Halorhodospira halophila SL1: one gene and its partner. The protein of the gene in region 1 binds, or shares a complex with, the protein of each later gene. Links are inferred from orthologs where the notes say so. Each region holds a gene or a part of one and is shown on either strand. Other genes may lie near its edges.

Region 1 (5,561 bases):
CGCTGTGTCGGCATCTATCCGCCAGGCTCGCTGGTCCGCCTGTCCACAGGCAAGCTGGCGGTGGTCCTGGAGGCCCATAAACGGGCCGCCGACAAGCCGCGGGTCCGGGTGGTCTACGACATCTCGGCCGAGCGCATGATCGACCCGCCCCCCATCCTGGACCTCTCCCAGGGGCACCCCGCCCACCGCATCGAGCGCGCCGAGGATCCGGCGTCCTGGGCCCTGCCGCCGGAACGCTTCCTCTAGACGATTGGCTTAGAATGGGCCGTTCACTCCCCGACCGGCCCACCCATGGAACTGCTGATCAAGTACACCGTCGTCTTCCTGCTCGCTGCCACGCCGTGGATCGAACTGATGGTCGTCATCCCCATGGGGGCCGCCATGGGTCTGTCGGTCACCCCCCTGACCATCGTGGCCTTCATCGGCAACGCATTACCGGTGTTCGCCATCATCGCCCTGTTCCGCTGGTGGGAGCAGCGGCGGGGGCCAGTACAGCGGCGCTGGAGCGAACGGGCCACCCGGGTCTGGGATCGGTACGGACTCCCGGGGCTGGCGCTGCTCGGGCCGGTGCTCACCGGCATCCACCTGGCGGCGGTGATGGCACTCGCCCTGGGGGCCTGGCGACGGCAGACGGCACAGTGGATGGTCGCCAGCCTGGCGGTATGGGCCGTAGTCACTGGCGTGGTCACCGCCGCCGGGGTGGAGTGGCTGACCCGATCGGACTGAACGGGGCAGCGATGACCTGGCGCAAGATCATCCACATCGACATGGACGCCTTCTACGCCTCGGTGGAGCAGCGCGACGACCCGAGCCTGCGCGGTCAACCCGTGGTGGTGGGCGGCTCCCCCGAAGGACGGGGCGTGGTCGCCGCGGCGAGTTACGAGGCGCGGGCATTCGGCATCCGCTCCGCGCAGCCCGCCGCCTGGGCCCGGCGCCGCTGTCCCGAGGCCATCTTCCTGCGCCCCCGGTTTGACCGCTACCGCGCCATTTCCCGGCAGATTCACGGCATATTCGCCGACTTCGCCACCACCATCGAACCCCTATCCCTCGACGAGGCCTATCTGGATGTCACCGGCTCGCAACGGTTCCGCGGCTCGGCCACCCACATGGCCCAGGCAATTCGCCGGCGCATCCGCGAGGAGACCGGGCTGACGGCCTCGGCGGGGGTGTCGTACAACAAGCTACTGGCCAAACTTGCCTCCGACGAAGGCAAACCCGACGGCCTCTATGTGGTCCCGCCCGAGGACGGGCCGGCGTACGTCGCGGCGCAGCCGATCCGCCGTCTTCACGGGGTCGGCCCCGCCACGGCGGCGCGCCTGGAGCGCCTGGGGATTCGGCAGGTGGGCGACCTGCTGGACTGGGAACTCGCCGACCTGCATGTGTTCCTGGGCAACCGCGCCGGCACCCTGCACGACGCCGCCCGCGGTATCGATCACCGGCCCGTCCGGCCGCGCCGCTCGCGCAAATCCATCGGCGCCGAGCGGACCTTCGGCGATGACACCCGGGATCTTGGGGAAATCCACCAGCGACTGGCGCCACTGATCACCAAGGTGGCCACCCGGCTGGAGCACCACGAGCTGGTCGCCCGCACGGTGACCCTGAAACTCCGCTACGCCGACTTCGAGTCGATCACGCGCCGGGTCTCGCCCCCCGGCCCGGTGGCACAGGCCGCGGACATCGAGGCCCTGATCCCCGCCCTGCTGGCCGAGACCGAGGCCGGCTCCCGGCCGGTGCGGTTGCTCGGCGTCAGCCTGTCGGGACTGCAGCCGAAGCAGCGCGAACAGGATCTGTTCAGCGCACTCACCTGACGCAGATGCTGCCGCCCCCTCGCCGCTTGGCGTCGTACATGGCACCGTCGGCCCGGGCCATGAGCTCCCGGGCACAATCCCCGGCTCGCCAGGCACTCACCCCGACACTCGCCCGACACCCCCCGGGCACCCCTGGGCACTGGGCCAGACGCAGTGCCAAGGCGCGAGCAACGACCTCGGCGCCCGCCTGGTCGGTGTCGCGGCAGAGGATCACGAACTCATCCCCGCCCCAGCGCGCCACGGCGTCCGTCTCCCGAACCCGGGACTTGAGCAGCTCGGCCGCCTGCTGCAGTGCCTCATCGCCGGCCTGGTGGCCACGCTCGTCGTTGAGGGCCTTGAAACCATCCAGATCGAGGAAGATCAGACTGACCGGCGCCGCCGAACGCCGCGCCCGCTCCAGCTCTACTTCCAGGGCCCGCTCCAGACCGCGCCGATTGGTCAGACCGGTCAGCCAATCGACATGCAGCTGCTGGTCGAGCTCCACGATCCGCTGCTCCATGGCTTCCCGGGCGCGGTTGTAGCGCTCCTCGACCATCCGCAGCTCACGCACGGCTCCGGCAATACCACGCAGGCGCACCGGCCCCCCGGACTCGATGGACACCGCCGCCTCGTGCAACGGAGCCACCAGCTGACGGCGCAGCCACAGGCCGAACAACGCCGCCACACCAAGCGCCGTACCAGCCGAGATGAAGGCAACGACATAGGGGGATGATCCGGGTAGATTCCGCTGGTATCCGGTCTCAGGCAGTTGCGGGACGTGGCCGAGCGAAGGATGGGCGGTCAGCAAGGTGGGCGACATGCTCCCCCCCGCCGCGGCAGGCACGTCGGGACCGAGGTACGTGCCCGCCGCCGTGAAGACCACGCCGAAGATCAGGGCGAGCAACAACCCACCCAGCATGATCAGCGAACACAGCGGGATCCCTCGCAAAAGAGCCACCTCGGAAATCCATTCCACACCGGGGACAGACGCCCCTCCGCCCGCATCCCAGCTGGCCGAAGTCAGGGCAGTACAGCCCCCCGTATCGGGCCGAACCGTCAGGCCGGAGCCTGCAGGGCCCGAAACTGCACTGCCCTGACTTCGGCCAGCTTGCGCACGGGCAATGCTATCCCCTTGACACCGCGGGTTGCCATGCGAGCGGTGCGAGTCGTCCAAATCTCTAGACACCTCCCCCAGATTCCCCACTATGAAAAAGGGAACCACCGCACTACCCTAGATTTAGAGGAAGCCAAGCCACACGGAATCCATGGACGAGGGCGACATCGGAGCTCATGCAGACGGAACTTGAGCAGTACATCCGCAAGACTGCCCGGGAGCGCGGGCTCCCCCTGGCGGAGCTGGCGCGGCGGGCCGGCATGAGCCGCCAGGCCCTCTACGACGCCTGGCAGCCGGGGCGTTACCCGAGCATGAGCACCATCGTGCGCATCGCCAACGCGCTGGAGGTCCACCCCCTGGCACTGCTCGAGCCCATGTTCCGCAACGATTCCAACGCCACCGGCGTCACGGAGACCGTCGAGAACGGCGTCGACCGCAGCGGCTTCATCGGCGACCTCAACTACCCGGACGGCGCGCCGGTACTGGCCGGCAGTCGCTTTCGCAAGGGCTGGCAGTTGCAGAACCTGGGCGACCGGCCTTGGGTCGACCGCTACCTGGCCTGTCAGGACGAGGATATCCGCATCCTCGACACCGCAGGCACGCCCCGGGAGATCGGGGCCCGCCTGGTCCCGCTGCAACCTTCAGTGCCAATCCCGCGGACTGAACCCGGGGAACGGGTCACCCTGGAGGTGGACTTCACAGCTCCGCAAACCCCGGCCACTGTCATCTCCTACTGGAAGATGACCTTCGCCGACGGCTCCCTGTGCTTCCCGGACGCCCGCGGTGTCTGGGCCAAGATCCGCGTCATCGCACCGGTTGGCAGCGCTTCAAGGACCGACGGCGGGCGGGAGACGGACTAGCTGCCGATACGCACCGGCCGGCGCCGGCCCGACCACTCGCCGGGCCGAGCCGCGAACAACCCGGCGCAGTTCGCCCCGCAGCGCTGGCAGGCGCCGTGCGCGTCCAGCTGCCAGGCACCGAGTTCGTAACGATGCCGTTCGATGAGCCGCTCGCCGCAGGCGTGGCAGTAGGTCGTCCCGCCCTCCGGATCGAGGACGTTGCCGGTGTAGACGTAGCGCAGCCCCTGCGCCAGTGCGACCGCCCGGGCACGCTTCAGGGTCTGCGGTGGCGTCTGCGGTCGATCCATCATGCGGAACGCCGGAAGGAAGGCGGTAAAGTGCAGCGGCACCTCCGCCCCGAGGTGTTCCAGGACCCACTGCGCCATGGCCTCGATCTCGGCATCGGCATCGTTCTCCCCAGGGATGAGCAGCGTGGTGAGCTCCAGCCAGCAGTCGGTCTCGTGGCGAATGTAGCGCAGCGTATCCAGCACCGGCCCCAGGTGGGCACCGGTGAGCCGGTGGTAGAAACGCTCGGTGAAGGCCTTCAGATCGACATTGGCGGCATCCATCCCGGCGAAGAACTCGGCCCGCGGCTGCGGGCATATGTACCCGGCGGTGACCGCAACCGTGCGGATGCCGCGCTCGCGACACGCCGCCGCCACGTCGACCGCGTACTCGTGGAAGATCACCGGGTCGTTGTAGGTGAAGGCCACGCTCTGCGCCCCGTTCGCCGCCGCTGCGGCAGCGATCTGCTCCGGCTCGGCCCGGTCGGCCAGGATGTCCATCTCCCGGGACTTGCTCATATCCCAGTTCTGGCAGAACTTACAGGCCAGATTGCAGCCGGCCGTACCGAAGGAGAGCACCGCCGAACCGGGCAGGAAGTGATTCAGCGGCTTCTTCTCGATGGGATCGATACAGAAGCCGCTGGAACGGCCGTAGGTGGTCAGCACCACCTCACCGCCACGGGCCATACGCACGAAGCACAGCCCCCGCTGGCCTTCCTTCATCCGGCAGTGACGCGGGCACAGATCGCACTGCACCCGACCGTCGTCACACCGGCCCCAGAAGCGCGTGGCCACGACGGACGGGTCGTCCGGGTCGCGCGCTCTTACCACAGGGGGAGATGCCTGATGCATGGCCATCGTGAAACCGTGCTCGTCTTCTATCGTCTAAAGTTTAGACGGATCCATACCGACTACGGTTCCCGCGTCATCGGAGGTCAATGGCCATGCACGAGACCACGCCCAAGGTTCGGCCGCCCGCCGTCGCCGGGCGCTTCTACCCCGGCGAGGCCGAGACCCTGCGACGGGCCGTCCGGGAGCTCCTGGCCGAGGCCGGGGAGCCGGAACGGGATCCGACCCGAGCGCCCCACGCCATGGTGCTCCCCCACGCCGGCTACCCCTTCTCGGGCGCTGCGGCGGCCCGGGGCTATCAGCGCATCGTGCCAATCCGCGAGCAGCTTCGGCACGTGGTGTTGCTCGGCCCGGCGCACTTCGTCGATCTAAGCGGCATCGCACTGCCCGCAGCCGACGCCCTGGCCACCCCGCTGGGGACAGTGCCGGTCAGTGCGACGCTGCGTGAGCGGGCATTGGAACACCCCGGCGTCCACATCGACGACTCGGCCCACGAGCGCGAGCACAGCCTCGAGGTCCACCTGCCCTTCCTGCAGACCCTGCTCGACGACTTCGACGTCCTGCCGCTGGTGGTCGGCCGGGGCCCGGCGGAATCCTGTGGACGCCTGATCGAACAACTCTGGCAGGACGATACCCTGGTGGTGGTCAGCTCGGACCTGAGCCACTTCCACGACGACCCCACCGCTCG
Region 2 (2,897 bases), 710 kb from region 1 along the record:
GGATCACCGGTCACCGTATCCAGCACGGTGTGCAGGTGCGCCGGATCCAGCTCGGCGGGGAGATCGTCGATCAGCAGCACCGGGGTCAGCCCCTGGCGGGACCAGAGCTTCACCTCGGCGATCAGCAGGGCCACCACCAGTAGCTTCTGCTGACCCCGCGAGAGGGCATCGGCAGCGGGGATGCGATCCCGGCTGAGGATCAGATCGGCCCGGTGGGGGCCGCGGTGGGTGAACCCGGCAGTGCGGTCGCGCTCGAGCTGCTCATCGAGGACCCGTTCCCACGGCAATTCGGCGGCAGCCCCCCGGTAGTAACGCAGTTCCAGGCTCTCCAGGCCCAGCCACTGCCGGGCGAATTCGCTCCAGATGGGACGCAGGGCCTCAATGAACCGCTGGCGGGCAACGTCCACGGCGGCGGCACAACGGATGAGGACCGGGGTCCAGGCCTGTTCGCTGCGCCGGTCGCCGACCCGAAGGGCGGCGTTGCGCTGGCGCAGGGCGTGCTGATAACGCTGGGCCAGTTCGCGGTAGTCCGGTTCCAGGTGGAACGTCCCCCAGTCGAGGAACTGGCGGCGCACCCGGGGACCGTCAAGGAGCAGCCGCTGGTGCTCGGTGTTCATCAGCTGAACCGGAAGCCGAGCGGCCAGGGCCGAGCGGGTATGGGCATCGGCACCGTTCAGCCGCAGTCGCGTGTGGCCGGGGGTACGGGCGGCACCGAGGCGGTCGTGGCCGCGCACGGCGACCACGCGGGCCTCCTCGGCCCCCCAGCCGATGAGACGGTCGTTCTGCCGGGTGCGGAATGAACGGACCCGAGAGAGGAAGTAGATCGCCTCGAGCAGACTGGTCTTTCCCGCGCCATTCGGCCCGGTCACCACGTTGAGGTGGGGATGGGGCCGCAGTTGGGTATCGGCCAGGTTCCGGAAGCCGTGGACCTCCAGGCGTTCCATTCGGTTCAGAGGCGCATCGGCATAACGACGTAGCGCGCATTGTCGGACCCCTCGGCACGGATCAGGCCGCTGCTGCTGGCGTCGGTCAGGGTCACTTGGACGCGCTCGGTATCCAGGGCACCGAGGGCATCGAGGAGGTAGTTGGCGTTGAAGCCGAGTTCCACGGCCTCGCCACCGTACTCGATGCCCAGCTCCTCCTCGGCCTCCTCCTGTTCCGGGTTGTGGGAGCCGATCCGCAGGGTGTCACCCTCCACGGCGAAGCGGATGCCCCGATATTTCTCGTTGGAGAGGATGGCCACCCGGGTCAGGGCCTGGCGCAGGTACTGGCGATCGATCAGGACGTGTTTGTCGCCATCCTGGGGGATAACCCGATTGTAATCGGGGAATACGCCGTCGATCAGCTTGGACGTCAGACGGACGGACTGCAGCGTGACCCGGACGTGGTTGGTACCGAACTCGAGGGTGGCAGGCTCATCGGCATCGTCGAGCAGGCGAAGCAACTCCTGGACGCCCTTGCGCGGGACGATGACTTGGCGGGGTTGGGCCACTTGGACCGGGCTGTCACTCTCGGCGAGGGCGAGGCGGTGGCCATCGGTGGCCACGGCGCGAGCGCCGCTCCCGGTGAGTTCTAGCAACAGGCCGTTGAGGTAGTAACGGACGTCGTGCTGCGCCATGGAAAAGTGCGTCCGCTCGATGAGTCGGCGGAGTTCGCCGCGCGGGATCTCGACGGCCTCGGTGTCGCCGATGGACTCGACCTCGGGGAATTCATCGGCGGGCAGGGTGGCCAGGGAGAAGCGGCTGCTGGCGGCGCGCAGGGTCGCCCGATCCTGATTGGCTTCGATGCTGATCGACGCACCTTCCGGAAGATTTCGACATATATCCAGCCATTTCCGTGCTGGAAGCGTGATCACACCTTCGTCTTTCGTGTTGGCCTCAAGGTACGCGACGAGTTCCACCTCGAGGTCGGTGGCGGTGAGTTGCAGCTGTTGCGATCGGGCTTCGACGCGGATGTTGCCAAGAACCGGCAGGGTCTGGCGGCGTTCCACGACGCCGACGATCGACTGGAGGGCGGCGAGCAGGGGTTCGCGTTGGACCTCGAAGCGCATGTTCGTCCTCGTTGGCTGTAATGACTGCTTAAGGAAAGAGAAAGCTTGTTGTTGTTATTGGCACCGCGTCAAGTTGTGGAAAGTGTTGATAAGACACTGTCTCAAAAGGGAGAAAAGATCCACAACAAACACCAGGGCGGGCGGTGCGGTGTATGTGGAAAACCTGGGGATGGAATTCACCCTTGGATCACTCCGCAGGTTTTCCACAGCTTACGCCGGGCTAAGTGCTCAAGGTTCTCAACAGGTTGTCGTAATCTTCGGCGAGGCGCGCGTCGTCTTCGATCAGCGACTTGATGTTGCGGCAGGCGTGGAGAACCGTGCTGTGGTCGCGCCCGCCGAAGGCGTCGCCGATCTCCGGTAGCGAATGCGAGGTCAGCTCCTTGGCCAGGACCATGGCCATGTGGCGGGGTCGTGTGATGGAACGGCTGCGGCGCTTGGAGAGCAGATCGCCGACGCGGATCTTGTAATAGGCGGCCACGGTCTTTTGGATGTTGTCGATGGTGACCAGCTTGTCCTGCAGGGCCAAGAGATCCCGCAAGGCTTCCTTGGCAAAGTCGACATCAATGGCGCGACCGGTGAACTGGGCGTTGGCGGTGATGCGCCGCAGGGCGCCCTCGAGCTCACGGACGTTGGAGCGTAGACGCTTGGCCACGAAGAAGGCCACCTCGTCGGGTAGGTCGACGCCGTCGCGGATGGCCTTGCTCTTGAGGATGGCAACACGGGTCTCGAGCTCCGGCGGCTCGATGGCCACAGTCAGCCCCCACCCGAAGCGCGATTTAAGGCGCTCCTCCAGACCGTTGACTTCCTTCGGGTAGCGGTCGCAGGTCATGATCACCTGCTGCTCGCT

What was found. Proteins that work in one complex are often made in the same cells at the same time.
Region 2: the proteins of dinB (region 1) and dnaN are in contact, whole or in part, in a solved structure (PDB 1OK7), measured with the Escherichia coli proteins. The link is inferred for Halorhodospira halophila SL1 from one-to-one orthologs.

What each region holds. Positions count from the first base shown.
Region 1 is NC_008789.1:2,040,571-2,046,131, forward strand. The notes cover bases 1-2,772. They hold dinB (DNA polymerase IV), read left to right. Parts: upstream 1-737; coding sequence 738-1,808; downstream 1,809-2,772. Other genes in these bases: HHAL_RS09420 (cyclic di-GMP phosphodiesterase), read left to right, coding at 1-246; HHAL_RS09425 (small multi-drug export protein), read left to right, coding at 292-726; HHAL_RS12735 (GGDEF domain-containing protein), read right to left, coding at 1,801-2,745. Outside these bases: HHAL_RS09440 (NBR1-Ig-like domain-containing protein), read left to right, coding at 3,078-3,761; amrS (AmmeMemoRadiSam system radical SAM enzyme), read right to left, coding at 3,758-4,882; amrB (AmmeMemoRadiSam system protein B), read left to right, coding at 4,963-5,561. UniProt on the Escherichia coli protein: Poorly processive, error-prone DNA polymerase involved in translesion repair and untargeted mutagenesis. Copies undamaged DNA at stalled replication forks, which arise in vivo from mismatched or misaligned primer ends.
Region 2 is NC_008789.1:1,331,305-1,334,201, forward strand. It holds dnaN (DNA polymerase III subunit beta), read right to left. Parts: upstream 2,051-2,897; coding sequence 950-2,050; downstream 1-949. Other genes in the region: recF (DNA replication/repair protein RecF), read right to left, coding at 1-944; dnaA (chromosomal replication initiator protein DnaA), read right to left, coding at 2,271-2,897. UniProt on the Escherichia coli protein: Confers DNA tethering and processivity to DNA polymerases and other proteins. Acts as a clamp, forming a ring around DNA (a reaction catalyzed by the clamp-loading complex) which diffuses in an ATP-independent manner freely and bidirectionally along dsDNA.